3 regions of the Hymenobacter sp. PAMC 26628 genome follow, and region 2 is predicted to be linked to each of the others. Evidence: riboswitches for the same ligand, from Rfam matches in the RefSeq annotation. Region 2 holds a riboswitch; each other region holds the start of a gene.
What was found. A riboswitch is a leader RNA that binds a small molecule or an ion and turns the genes downstream of it on or off. The one in region 2 is predicted to bind S-adenosylmethionine.

Region 1: it holds a riboswitch for S-adenosylmethionine, as region 2 does, so the genes downstream of both, AXW84_RS07315 (amino acid permease) here and metH (methionine synthase) in region 2, are expected to answer to the same signal.
Region 3: it holds a riboswitch for S-adenosylmethionine, as region 2 does, so the genes downstream of both, AXW84_RS17545 (phosphoadenylyl-sulfate reductase) here and metH (methionine synthase) in region 2, are expected to answer to the same signal.

The regions. Positions count from the first base shown of each region.
Region 1 is NZ_CP014304.1:1,640,584-1,643,826, forward strand. Features, by position in the region: gene AXW84_RS07305 (response regulator transcription factor) at 100-780, opposite strand; gene AXW84_RS07310 (GAF domain-containing protein) at 892-1,626, shown strand; SAM riboswitch class I at 1,685-1,778, shown strand; gene AXW84_RS07315 (amino acid permease) at 2,031-3,243, shown strand, end outside.
Region 2 is NZ_CP014304.1:22,263-25,505, forward strand. Features, by position in the region: gene metH (methionine synthase) at 1-1,948, opposite strand, end outside; SAM riboswitch class I at 2,142-2,250, opposite strand; gene AXW84_RS00470 (molybdopterin molybdotransferase MoeA) at 2,426-3,243, opposite strand, start outside.
Region 3 is NZ_CP014304.1:4,041,848-4,045,090, reverse strand. Features, by position in the region: gene AXW84_RS17555 (sulfate adenylyltransferase subunit 1) at 1-240, opposite strand, end outside; gene cysD (sulfate adenylyltransferase subunit CysD) at 383-1,297, opposite strand; gene AXW84_RS17545 (phosphoadenylyl-sulfate reductase) at 1,401-2,159, opposite strand; SAM riboswitch class I at 2,443-2,531, opposite strand; gene AXW84_RS17540 (RNA polymerase sigma factor) at 2,726-3,243, shown strand, end outside.

The DNA of each region.
Region 1 (3,243 bases), 1.6 Mb from region 2:
AAGATGCTTCGCTGCGCGCTGCATGACGGCCCTTTGGCATTCCGATTTCATTCACAGAACCACACTCCGCGCATCGCCACATTCGCCCACATTAAAAAATCAGTCCTCGGTTTTCATCATGTAGCCCATGCCCACCAGCGTGTGGATGAGCTTGGTGTCGAAGCCTTTGTCGATTTTTTTGCGCAGGAAATTGATGTACACGTCCACCACGTTCGAGCCGGTGTCGAAGCTCAGGTCCCAAACGTGCTCCAGCAAGTCGGCGCGGCCCACCACCCGGTTTTGGTGGCGCAGTAGGTATTCGAGCAGGGCAAACTCGCGGGCCGTGAGTTGCACGGCCTGGCCGGCGCGCGTTACGCGCTTGGCGGCGGGGTCGAGGGTGAGGTCGGCCAGGTGCAGGGGCGCGGCGGGGGCGGGGGCCTCGGTGCGGCGGCGCACCAGGGCCCGCAGGCGCGCCAGCAGCTCCTCAAAGGCGAAGGGCTTCACGAGGTAGTCGTCGGCCCCGGCGTCGAGGCCCCGGATTTTATCGTCCGTTTCGCCCAGCGCCGTCAGTATCAGGATGGGCACGCCCGCGTCGTGGGCCCGCACCTGGCGGCACACCTCCAGCCCGCCCAGCCCGGGCAGCAACTGGTCGAGGATGAGGCAGTCGTAGCGCGTGGCCTGCGCCCGGGTCAGCCCCAGCAGGCCATCGGCGGCCAGGTCCACGGTGTAGCCCTGCTCGCTGAGGCCCTGGTGCAGAAACGCGGCCACGGAAGGTTCGTCTTCGACTAATAGAATGCGCATGGAATCGATAAATGGGGGCCCCAAAGGAACGTGCCGGCCGCTTAAGACCGGTCATAAGCTCAGCTTAACGGTGAACTTTTGAATTGACTTTGCGTTTGCGGACGAAAATACATGGCTGAATTATCTGCGTACCCCGACCTGATTCCCACCTACGAGCCCCACCGCCTGAAGGCCCTGCGCCAGTACCAGGTGCTGAGCGTACCCGGCCAGCAGCTCTTCAACGACCTGGTGAGCATCGTGGCCAAGCTTTTTGGCGTGCCCGTTGCCCTGGTGTCGCTGGTGGAGGCCGAGGAAGTCGTCTTCGCCGGCAACGTGGGCCTACCCGGCCTCGAGCGGGTAGCGCGGCCCGACAGCCTGTGTTCGGTGGCCGTTTTGCAAGACGGCGTGACGGTGTACGAAAACCTGCTGGTGCGCCCCTGCCAACTCACCAACCCTGGCGCGGCGGCGGCGCTGGACCTGCAGTTCTACGCCGGCCAGCCCCTGCGCTCGGCCGACGGCTTTGCCATCGGCACGCTGTGCGTGATGGACCACGCCCCGCGCACGTTTTCGGCCGAAGAAAGCGTGCTGCTGGCTAGCCTCGGCGACGTGGCCACGGCCCTGCTCGACCTGCGCGTGGCCCTGGAAACAGACCCCGACCTGGCTGCCGCCCTGCGCCAGCGCGTCGACGCGCGCATCGACCAGTCGCTCACCCGCATCGACACCCTGGCCTCGCTCCAGCAATGGGAAGCCACGCCCGACACGGAGGCCGCTCTCGGCTACCGCCGCTCCAGCCGCGAAGAGGCCACCCAAGTAGTGCGCGTGCTGCACGCCGAGCTGCGCCAAACCCTGGCCGACCTGCACCGCTAGCGCTGGGGCCCCCGCCGCCGTACCTTTGCCCGGCAACGCTGCGGTGCGCCGCGGGTTGTTTTTATAAAGAGGCGCCGAGAGACAGGCTCGTTGACGCGCCGGCAACCCCCCGCCTTTGGCGGGCCCGGTGCCAAGGCCTGGTTCTATAAAACGCGCTGCCGTGCTATACCTACCCCTTTTGTTGCCCCTTTTGCCAGCCGTAGCCGGCCGCCGCCCCATGCGCGTACCCGTCGGCTGTTGTTGCCGCGCGGGGTGCCGGGCCGCCGGGTAGGGCCCCCGGCCGGCCCAGGGCTGGCCTTGCATTAATCTTTCTTTTTTGTGGGGAGTGGTTTGGATGGGGCCCCGGGGCCCTGGCCGTCCCCTTGTTTACCGCCCGGCCCGCGCTGGGCCCCGAGTTTTTAGTTATGCTGAAAAAATCACTGGCCCTGTTGCAGCGCGAAGCGGCCGAAACCGGGGGCAATACCCTCAAGCGTACCCTCAACGGCTTCAGCCTCATTGCCATCGGCATCGGCGTCATCATCGGCGCGGGCCTGTTTTCGCTTACCGGCATCGCGGCGGCCAACAACGCCGGGCCCGCCGTCACGCTCTCCTTCGTGGTGGCGGCCGTGGGCTGCGCTTTTTCGGCGCTGTGCTACGCCGAGTTTGCCGCGCTGGTGCCCGTGTCGGGCTCGGCCTACACCTATTCCTACGCCACCATGGGCGAGCTGTTCGCCTGGATTATCGGCTGGGACCTGGTGCTCGAATACTCGGTGGGGGCCGCCACGGTGGCCATCAGCTGGTCGCAGTACCTCATCAAGTTCCTGGGCAAGTACGGCCTGCACCTGCCGGCCCAGTTGGTGATGTCGCCCTTCGAGTCGGCCAAGCTGGCCGACGGCTCCAGCGTGACGGGCTACGTAAACGTGCCGGCCATGCTGGTGGTGCTGGCCATCACGGCCATCGTCACGCGGGGCACGAAAGGGTCGGCCTGGTTCAACGCCCTGGTGGTGGCCCTGAAGGTGGCCGTGGTGCTGGTGTTCATCGCCCTAGGCTGGAAGTACATCGACCCTGCCAACTACCAGCCCTACATCCCGGCCAACACCGGCAAGTTCGGCGAGTTTGGCCTAAGCGGCATTTTGCGCGGGGCGGGGGTCATTTTCTTCGTCTTCATCGGCTTCGACATCGTGGCCACCATGGCCCAGGAAACCAAGAACCCGCAGCGCAACATGCCCATCGGCATCCTCGGCTCGCTGGCCGTTTGCACGGTGCTGTTCGTGCTCTTCGGCCACGTCCTCACCGGCTTAGCCAACTACTCGGAGTTCAAAAACAGCGCCGCGCCGGTGGCCATCGCCATCGAAAAAACGCCCTACGCCTGGCTCAGCTCGGCCGTGATCCTGGCCATTCTCATTGGCTACACGTCCGTCATTCTGGTCGATTTGCTGGGGCAGTCGCGGGTGTTTTTCTCGATGTCGCGCGACGGGCTGCTGCCGCCGGTGTTCTCCAAGCTGCACCCCACGTTCAACACGCCGTTCCAGTCGAGCCTGCTGCTGGGCTCGTTCATTGCCGTGTTCGCGGGCTTCGTGCCCATCTCCGTGGTGGGCGAAATGACGAGCATCGGCACGCTGCTGGCCTTCGTGATGG
Region 2 (3,243 bases):
GGTCGATAAATTCGGTAATGCCTTTAATCAAAGCGTGTTGCAGGCGCTCCTGCACCGGCAGGGCGCGCCAGGCGTCGGCCACCACCTCGGTTTTGTCCTTCTTCTTAACGGTTTCGGCGAAGTCCACCAGCCGCTCGGTGGCGTCGGCGCGGCGGTTCAGCAGCACGTCTTCCACCAGCTCCATCAGGTCCTTGGGCACGTCGTCGTACACGGCCAACTGGCTGGGGTTCACGATGCCCATGTCGAGCCCGGCGCGGATGGCGTGTAACAGGAACGACGAGTGGATGGCCTCGCGCACCACGTCGTTGCCCCGGAACGAGAACGAAATGTTGCTCACGCCGCCGCTCGTCAGGGCCCCCGGCAGGGTGGCTTTAATCCAACGCACGGCCTCGATAAAGTCGAGCGCGTAGGTGCGGTGCTCCTCCATGCCCGTGCCCACGATGAGGATGTTGGCGTCAAAAATGATGTCCTCGGCCGGGAAGCCGATGCCTATCAGCAAGTCGTAGCTGCGCTGGCAGATGATTTTGCGGCGCTCCAGCGTGTCGGCCTGGCCATCCTCGTCGAAGGCCATCACCACCATGGCCGCGCCGTACTGGCGCACGGTGCGGGCGCGCTGCAAAAACACTTCCTCGCCCTCTTTCAGCGAAATCGAGTTCACGATGCTCTTGCCCTGCACGCACTTCAGGCCGGCCTCCAGCACGCTCCACTTCGAGGAGTCGATCATCAGCGGCACCCGCGAAATGTCGGGCTCCGAGGCAATTAGGTTCAGAAACGTGGTCATGGCCTGCTCCGAGTCGAGCATGCCCTCGTCCATGTTCACGTCGATGACCTGGGCCCCGCCCTCCACCTGGGCGCGGGCCACGGCCAGGGCTTCCTCGTAGGCCCCCGTGCGGATGAGGCGGGCAAACGCGCGCGAGCCGGTCACGTTGCAGCGCTCGCCCACGTTCACAAACAGGCTGTCGTGGGTGATGCCGAACGGCTCCAGGCCGCTCAGCCGCGTGGCTGGGGGCCCCGCAGCGGGCAAGGGCCGCGGCCGGTACTTTTCGGCTAGCTTGCTTAGCTCGGCGATGTGCTGGGGCGTGGTGCCGCAGCAGCCGCCCACCACCGTCACGATGCCATCCTTCAAATAATCTTCCACCAGGGCCGCAAATTCCTGGGCCGACTCGTCGTAGCCGCCAAAGGCGTTGGGCAGGCCGGCGTTGGGATAGGCCGAGATGTGCACGTCGGAAATGCGGCTCAACTCCTCCACGTACTGCTTTAGCTGGTGGGCCCCCAGGGCGCAGTTCAGGCCCACGCTCAGCAGCGGCAGGTGGCGAATGGAATTCCAAAAGGCCTCCACCGTTTGGCCCGAGAGCGTGCGGCCCGAAGCGTCGGTGATGGTGCCCGAAATCATGATCGGCACTTGGCGGCCGCCCTCGTCGAAGAACTTCTGCACCGCGTACAGCGCGGCCTTGGCGTTGAGGGTGTCGAAAATGGTTTCGATGAGCAGCGTGTCCACGCCGCCGTCCACCAGCCCGCGCACCTGCTCCAAGTAGGCCGTGGCCAGCTCGTCGAAGGTTACGGCGCGGAAGCCGGGCCGGTTCACGTCGGGCGAGAGCGAGGCGGTGCGGTTGGTGGGCCCCACGGCCCCGGCCACGAAGCGCGGCCGGTCGGGCGTGCTGTACTCGTCGGCCGCATCGCGGGCCAGGCGCGCCGACTCATAATTCAGCTCGTACACAATGTGTTCTAAGCCGTAGTCGGCCTGGGCGATGGTGGTGCCCGAGAAGGTATTGGTCTCCACCATGTCGGCCCCGGCGGCAAAATACTCGGCGTGGATGCCGCGGATGATGTCGGGCCGCGTCAAACTCAGCAGGTCGTTATTGCCGCGCAACGGCTTGGGATGGTCGGCGAAGCGGGGGCCCCGGAAGTCCTCTTCCGTAAGCGGGTGGCGCTGAATCATGGTGCCCATTGCGCCGTCCAGAACGAGCAGGCGCTGGCGCAAAATTTCCGGCAGGGGACTACAACAGGCAGCGTCGGCCGCAGTAGTTGGGGAGGCAGTAAGAGTAGAGGAAGGGGCGAAACCGGACATGCTAACCAGATAAAAGCGGCGGATAAACGCGCCTATCCAGAAAGAAACCCGCTCCCCTAAGGGGCGGTTCCGGCTGTCATCTTCTTCGGCCAAACGCGTTGGCAGAACGGGAGTTGGCACCTACTCAGAGCAGGTTGCCAAGACGTCACAGGGCCCAGTCCCTCGGTCTTTCTGGATAGCAGCTTCTGCGAAGATACGCACGGCGCGTCACCTCACCCCCGGCCCCTCTCCTGCGGAGAGGGGTGCGTTCAAGTTGCTTGTTCAGCTTTTAACGTTCAGGTACTGGCACCCCTCTCCGCTGGAGAGGGGGCCTGCCCCGTGGAGCCCGCGTGGTTTCCTTGGCTCAGCTTCCTATCGCTACGACAGCGGCCAGGCCGGCCACACGGTGCCGGGGGCAAAGTCCGTCAGCTCCGCCGGTAGCTCCAGAAACGCGTCGGCTCCGAGCAGGCCGGCCAGGTCGCCAGAGCCGCCCACGGCCACGGGCGTGGCGCGGCGCACCCCCAGCGCATCCACAGCAATGGCCACCGGCAGCAGGTGCGCCAGCGCGGGGCGGAACTGCACGGGGGCCGTGAGCACGGCCGGCGTGGGGCCCGGGGCCCCGGCCGCCGGCTGCTGGCGGGCCAGCAACCAGGGCCGCACGTAGCGGGCCGCCGTCAGCAGCGTCGACACCGGGTTGCCGGGCAGGCCGAATACCACGGGGCCCCCATCGGCCCAGGCCCCAAACCACATGGGCTTGCCGGGGCGCTGGTTCACTTCGTGGAAAATTTCTTCCACGCCCAGCGCGCGCAGCAGTGCGGGCAGGTGGTCGGCGCGGCCCTTGCTCACGGCCCCGCTCAGCACCACGGCGTCGAAGCCGGCGGCGAGGATGTTCGTGAGGCCCTGGCGCAGCGTGGGCAGGTCGTCGGGCAGGTGAAACAGGTGCACGTCGGCCCCGGCGGGGGCCAGCAGGGCCTGCACGGCATAGGCATTGGAGCGCCGGATTTGGTGGGGCAGGGGCGTGGCGGCCACGTCCACCAGCTCGTCGCCGGTGCTCACCACCGCTACCCGGGCCAGGCGCGTCACGCGCACCTCGGGGGCCCCCACGGTGGCGGCCACGGCCAGGGCGGCGGGCGTGAGGCGGGTGCCGGCGGGCAGCAGCAGGTCGCCGCGGCGGCGGTCGGTGGCTTGGGCGTGGA
Region 3 (3,243 bases), 1.3 Mb from region 2:
GCGGCGCGGCGTGGTGAAGTACTTGTGCGCCACGTCGATGGTGATGCCCTGCTCGCGCTCGGCCTTCAGGCCGTCGGTCAGCAGGGCCAGGTCCACGGCGGCGCCGTTGGTGGCGCGGCGTTTCTCCAGCGTGGCCAGCACATCGAGCGACACCGAGTCGCTGTCATACAGCAGCCGGCCAATGAGCGTACTCTTGCCGTCGTCGACGCTGCCGCAGGTGATGAATCGTAATAAGTCCATTCTATTTAATGTGTTGAATGTGAGTAATGTGGAAATGTGTAAAATGAATTGGTTGTGAGATTTTGAAAATGGAAGCAGTACCTGGGAGGGCATCGTTTTTATTTTTACATCTCTCACACTTTCACATTCCCCCACATTTATTCTAGAAATACCCGTTCCTTTTGCGGTCCTCCATGCCGGTTTCCGAGAGGTTATCATCCAGCCGCGTGGCGCCGCGCTCGCTCACTTTGGCCAGCAGGAGGTCCTGGATGATGTCGTCAATCGAGGCGGCGTCGCTCTCCACGGCGGCGGTGCAGGTCGAGTCGCCCACGGTGCGGAAGCGCACGCGGCGGCTCACGATTTCGTCGGTGTCGTCGAGGTTGAGGTGCTCGCTCAGGCCCAGGAGCTGGCCGCTGGGCAGCACCACGCACTGGCGCTCGTGGGCGAAGTAAATGTCTGGCAGCTTGATGTTTTCGCGCTGGATGTAGTTCCACACGTCCAGCTCCGTCCAGTTTGAAATCGGGAACACGCGCACGTTTTCGCCCTTCTGGATGCGGCCGTTGTAGATGTTCCACAGCTCGGGGCGCTGGCGCTTGGGGTCCCACTGGCCGAAGTCGTCGCGCACCGAGAAAATCCGCTCTTTGGCGCGGGCCTTTTCCTCGTCGCGCCGGGCCCCGCCAATGCAGGCGTCAAACTCAAACTCCTCAATCACGTCGAGCAGCGTGTAGGTTTGCAGCGGGTTGCGGCTGGGGTACTTGCCGCCCGGCTCGTGCAGGCCGCGGGTGCGGATGGTGTCCTCCACCTTGCGCACAATCAGCTTTTCGCCCAGCGAGGCGGCCAGCGAATCGCGGAAATCGATGATTTCCTGGAAGTTGTGGCCCGTGTCGATGTGCACCAGCGGAAACGGAAACTTGCCGGGCCGGAACGCCTTTTCGGCCAGCCGCGTCAGGGCAATCGAGTCTTTACCGCCCGAAAACAGCAGCGCAGGCCGCTCAAACTGGCCCGCTATTTCGCGCAAAATGTGGATAGCTTCGGCTTCGAGCCGGTCGAGGTAATCGAGGTAAATAGGGGTGGGCATTAGCTAGTTGTTAGTTATCAGTTGCTCGTTATTAGTTGCTCGTTATTAATTGCTCGTTGTCAGTTGTTTGCCAGCAGCTAACTGACAACTGACAACTAAAATCCTAGCCGGGCATTCGCTCCACCACGGGGTCGAGGCCCTGGTGGGCGGTGGTGTCGTGGAGGCCGCACTCCTTGGCGTCGGCGTTTTCCCACCACCAGCGCCCGGCGCGGAAGTCTTCGCCCGGCTTGATGGCCCGGGTGCAGGGCGCGCAGCCGATGCTCACGAAGCCCTGCTGGTGCAACGGGTTGGTCGGAACGCCATTCTCTTGCGCAAACGCCACGCATTCGTCCCACGTCCAGTCGAAGAGCGGGTGCACTTTGATGAGCTGGTGGCCGGCGTCCCACTCGGCGCGGTGCATGTGCTGGCGGTTGGCCGACTGCTCGGCCCGGATGCCCGTGAACCAAAGTTGGGTGCCGGCCAGCGCCCGGGCCAGGGGCTCCACCTTGCGGATGTGGCAGCACTCCTTGCGGTTTTCCAGGCTCTCGTAGAAGCTGTTGGGGCCCTTCTGCGCCACGAGGGCTTCGATGCTAGCGGTCTGGGACGCAAATACTTCGATGGGCTGGCCGTAGCGCAGCAGCGTCTTGTTCCAGGTCGAGTACGTTTCCTGGAAGTTGCGGCCCGTGTCGAGCGTGAACACCCGGATGGGCAGCTGGTGCGCGAAGATGAGGTGGCTGATGATCTGGTCTTCCAAGCCAAACGAGGTGGAAAACGACGCCCGGCCGGGAAAGCGCTCGGCCAGCAAAGCCAGCGTTTCCAGCGCAGCGTGTTCGGGTAAGTCACGGCGCAGGTCATCGACCTGGCGTTCAAGGGGTAAGTCCATAAAAATAAAGGGGGAGGCCGTTCTTCCGAAGAAAAAACCAGGGGGCCCGGGGCCCCGCTGCACCGGCTGCCGTTACAGAACAGGCAACGACTTAGGTACCGCGGTGGGGGCGGGCGGGGAAAGGCTACCGGGGTAGCCGCAGGAAATTAAGCGGGCTTCAACAACCAGCACAACCCCCCGCATACAGCCGGTGGGGCATGGCATGCAACAGCACGTGCGGCGCAGGATAGCGGCGGAGGTGGTGGGTTGCAAGCGGGGGTGAGGAAAGTAGCGCACGGCGACGGTTTTATATGTCAGGACTTGGCACCGTTCCACGTTGTGGGGGTTGCCGGCGGTTCATCGAGCCTGTCTCTCCGCGCCTCTGTATAAAAACAACCCTAAAATGGGTTGCTGCGACAAAGGTAATGCAAAACTTCGCAATAGTGCAAGAAAATTGTTCTGGACGTTGCGGCCCGGCGTAATTTCGGGGCCCTATTATTCAGCCAAGTACCTCTTCCGCAGTGCAACCCCGAACCCATCGCGCGGTCTTTGGGTTGCTAACGCGTTCCGCTCCTTCATTGCCCCGCATGGAAGCCCTTTCCTACTCTGCTTACGTCGACATTAATGCTCCCTTGGTGGAACGCTGCCGCCTGCACGACCGCCAGGCCCAGGCCGAGCTGTACCGGCGCTACGCCAAGGCCATGTTCAACGCGGCCCTGCGCATCACCGGTGACTACGCCGAGGCCGAGGACGTGCTGCAAGATTCGTTCCTGAGCGCCTTCCGCGAGTTGAGCAGCTACAAGGGCGATTCCTCGTTTGGGGCCTGGCTCAAGCGGATTGTGGTGAACAAGAGCATCAACTGCCTGCGTCAGCGCCGCCTGGCACTGGTGCCGCTGGGCGAGCAGCACCACGACGCCCCCCTCGAAACCCACTACTCGGCCGACGACGAGGCCGAAACCCACTACCGCGCCGACGTGCTGCGCCGCTGCATCCAGGAGCTGCCCGACGGCTACCGCGTAGTGCTGACCCTTTACCTATTAGAGGGGTACGACCACCTGGAAGTGGCCGGCATCCTTGGCATTTCCGAATCCACTTCTAAATCACA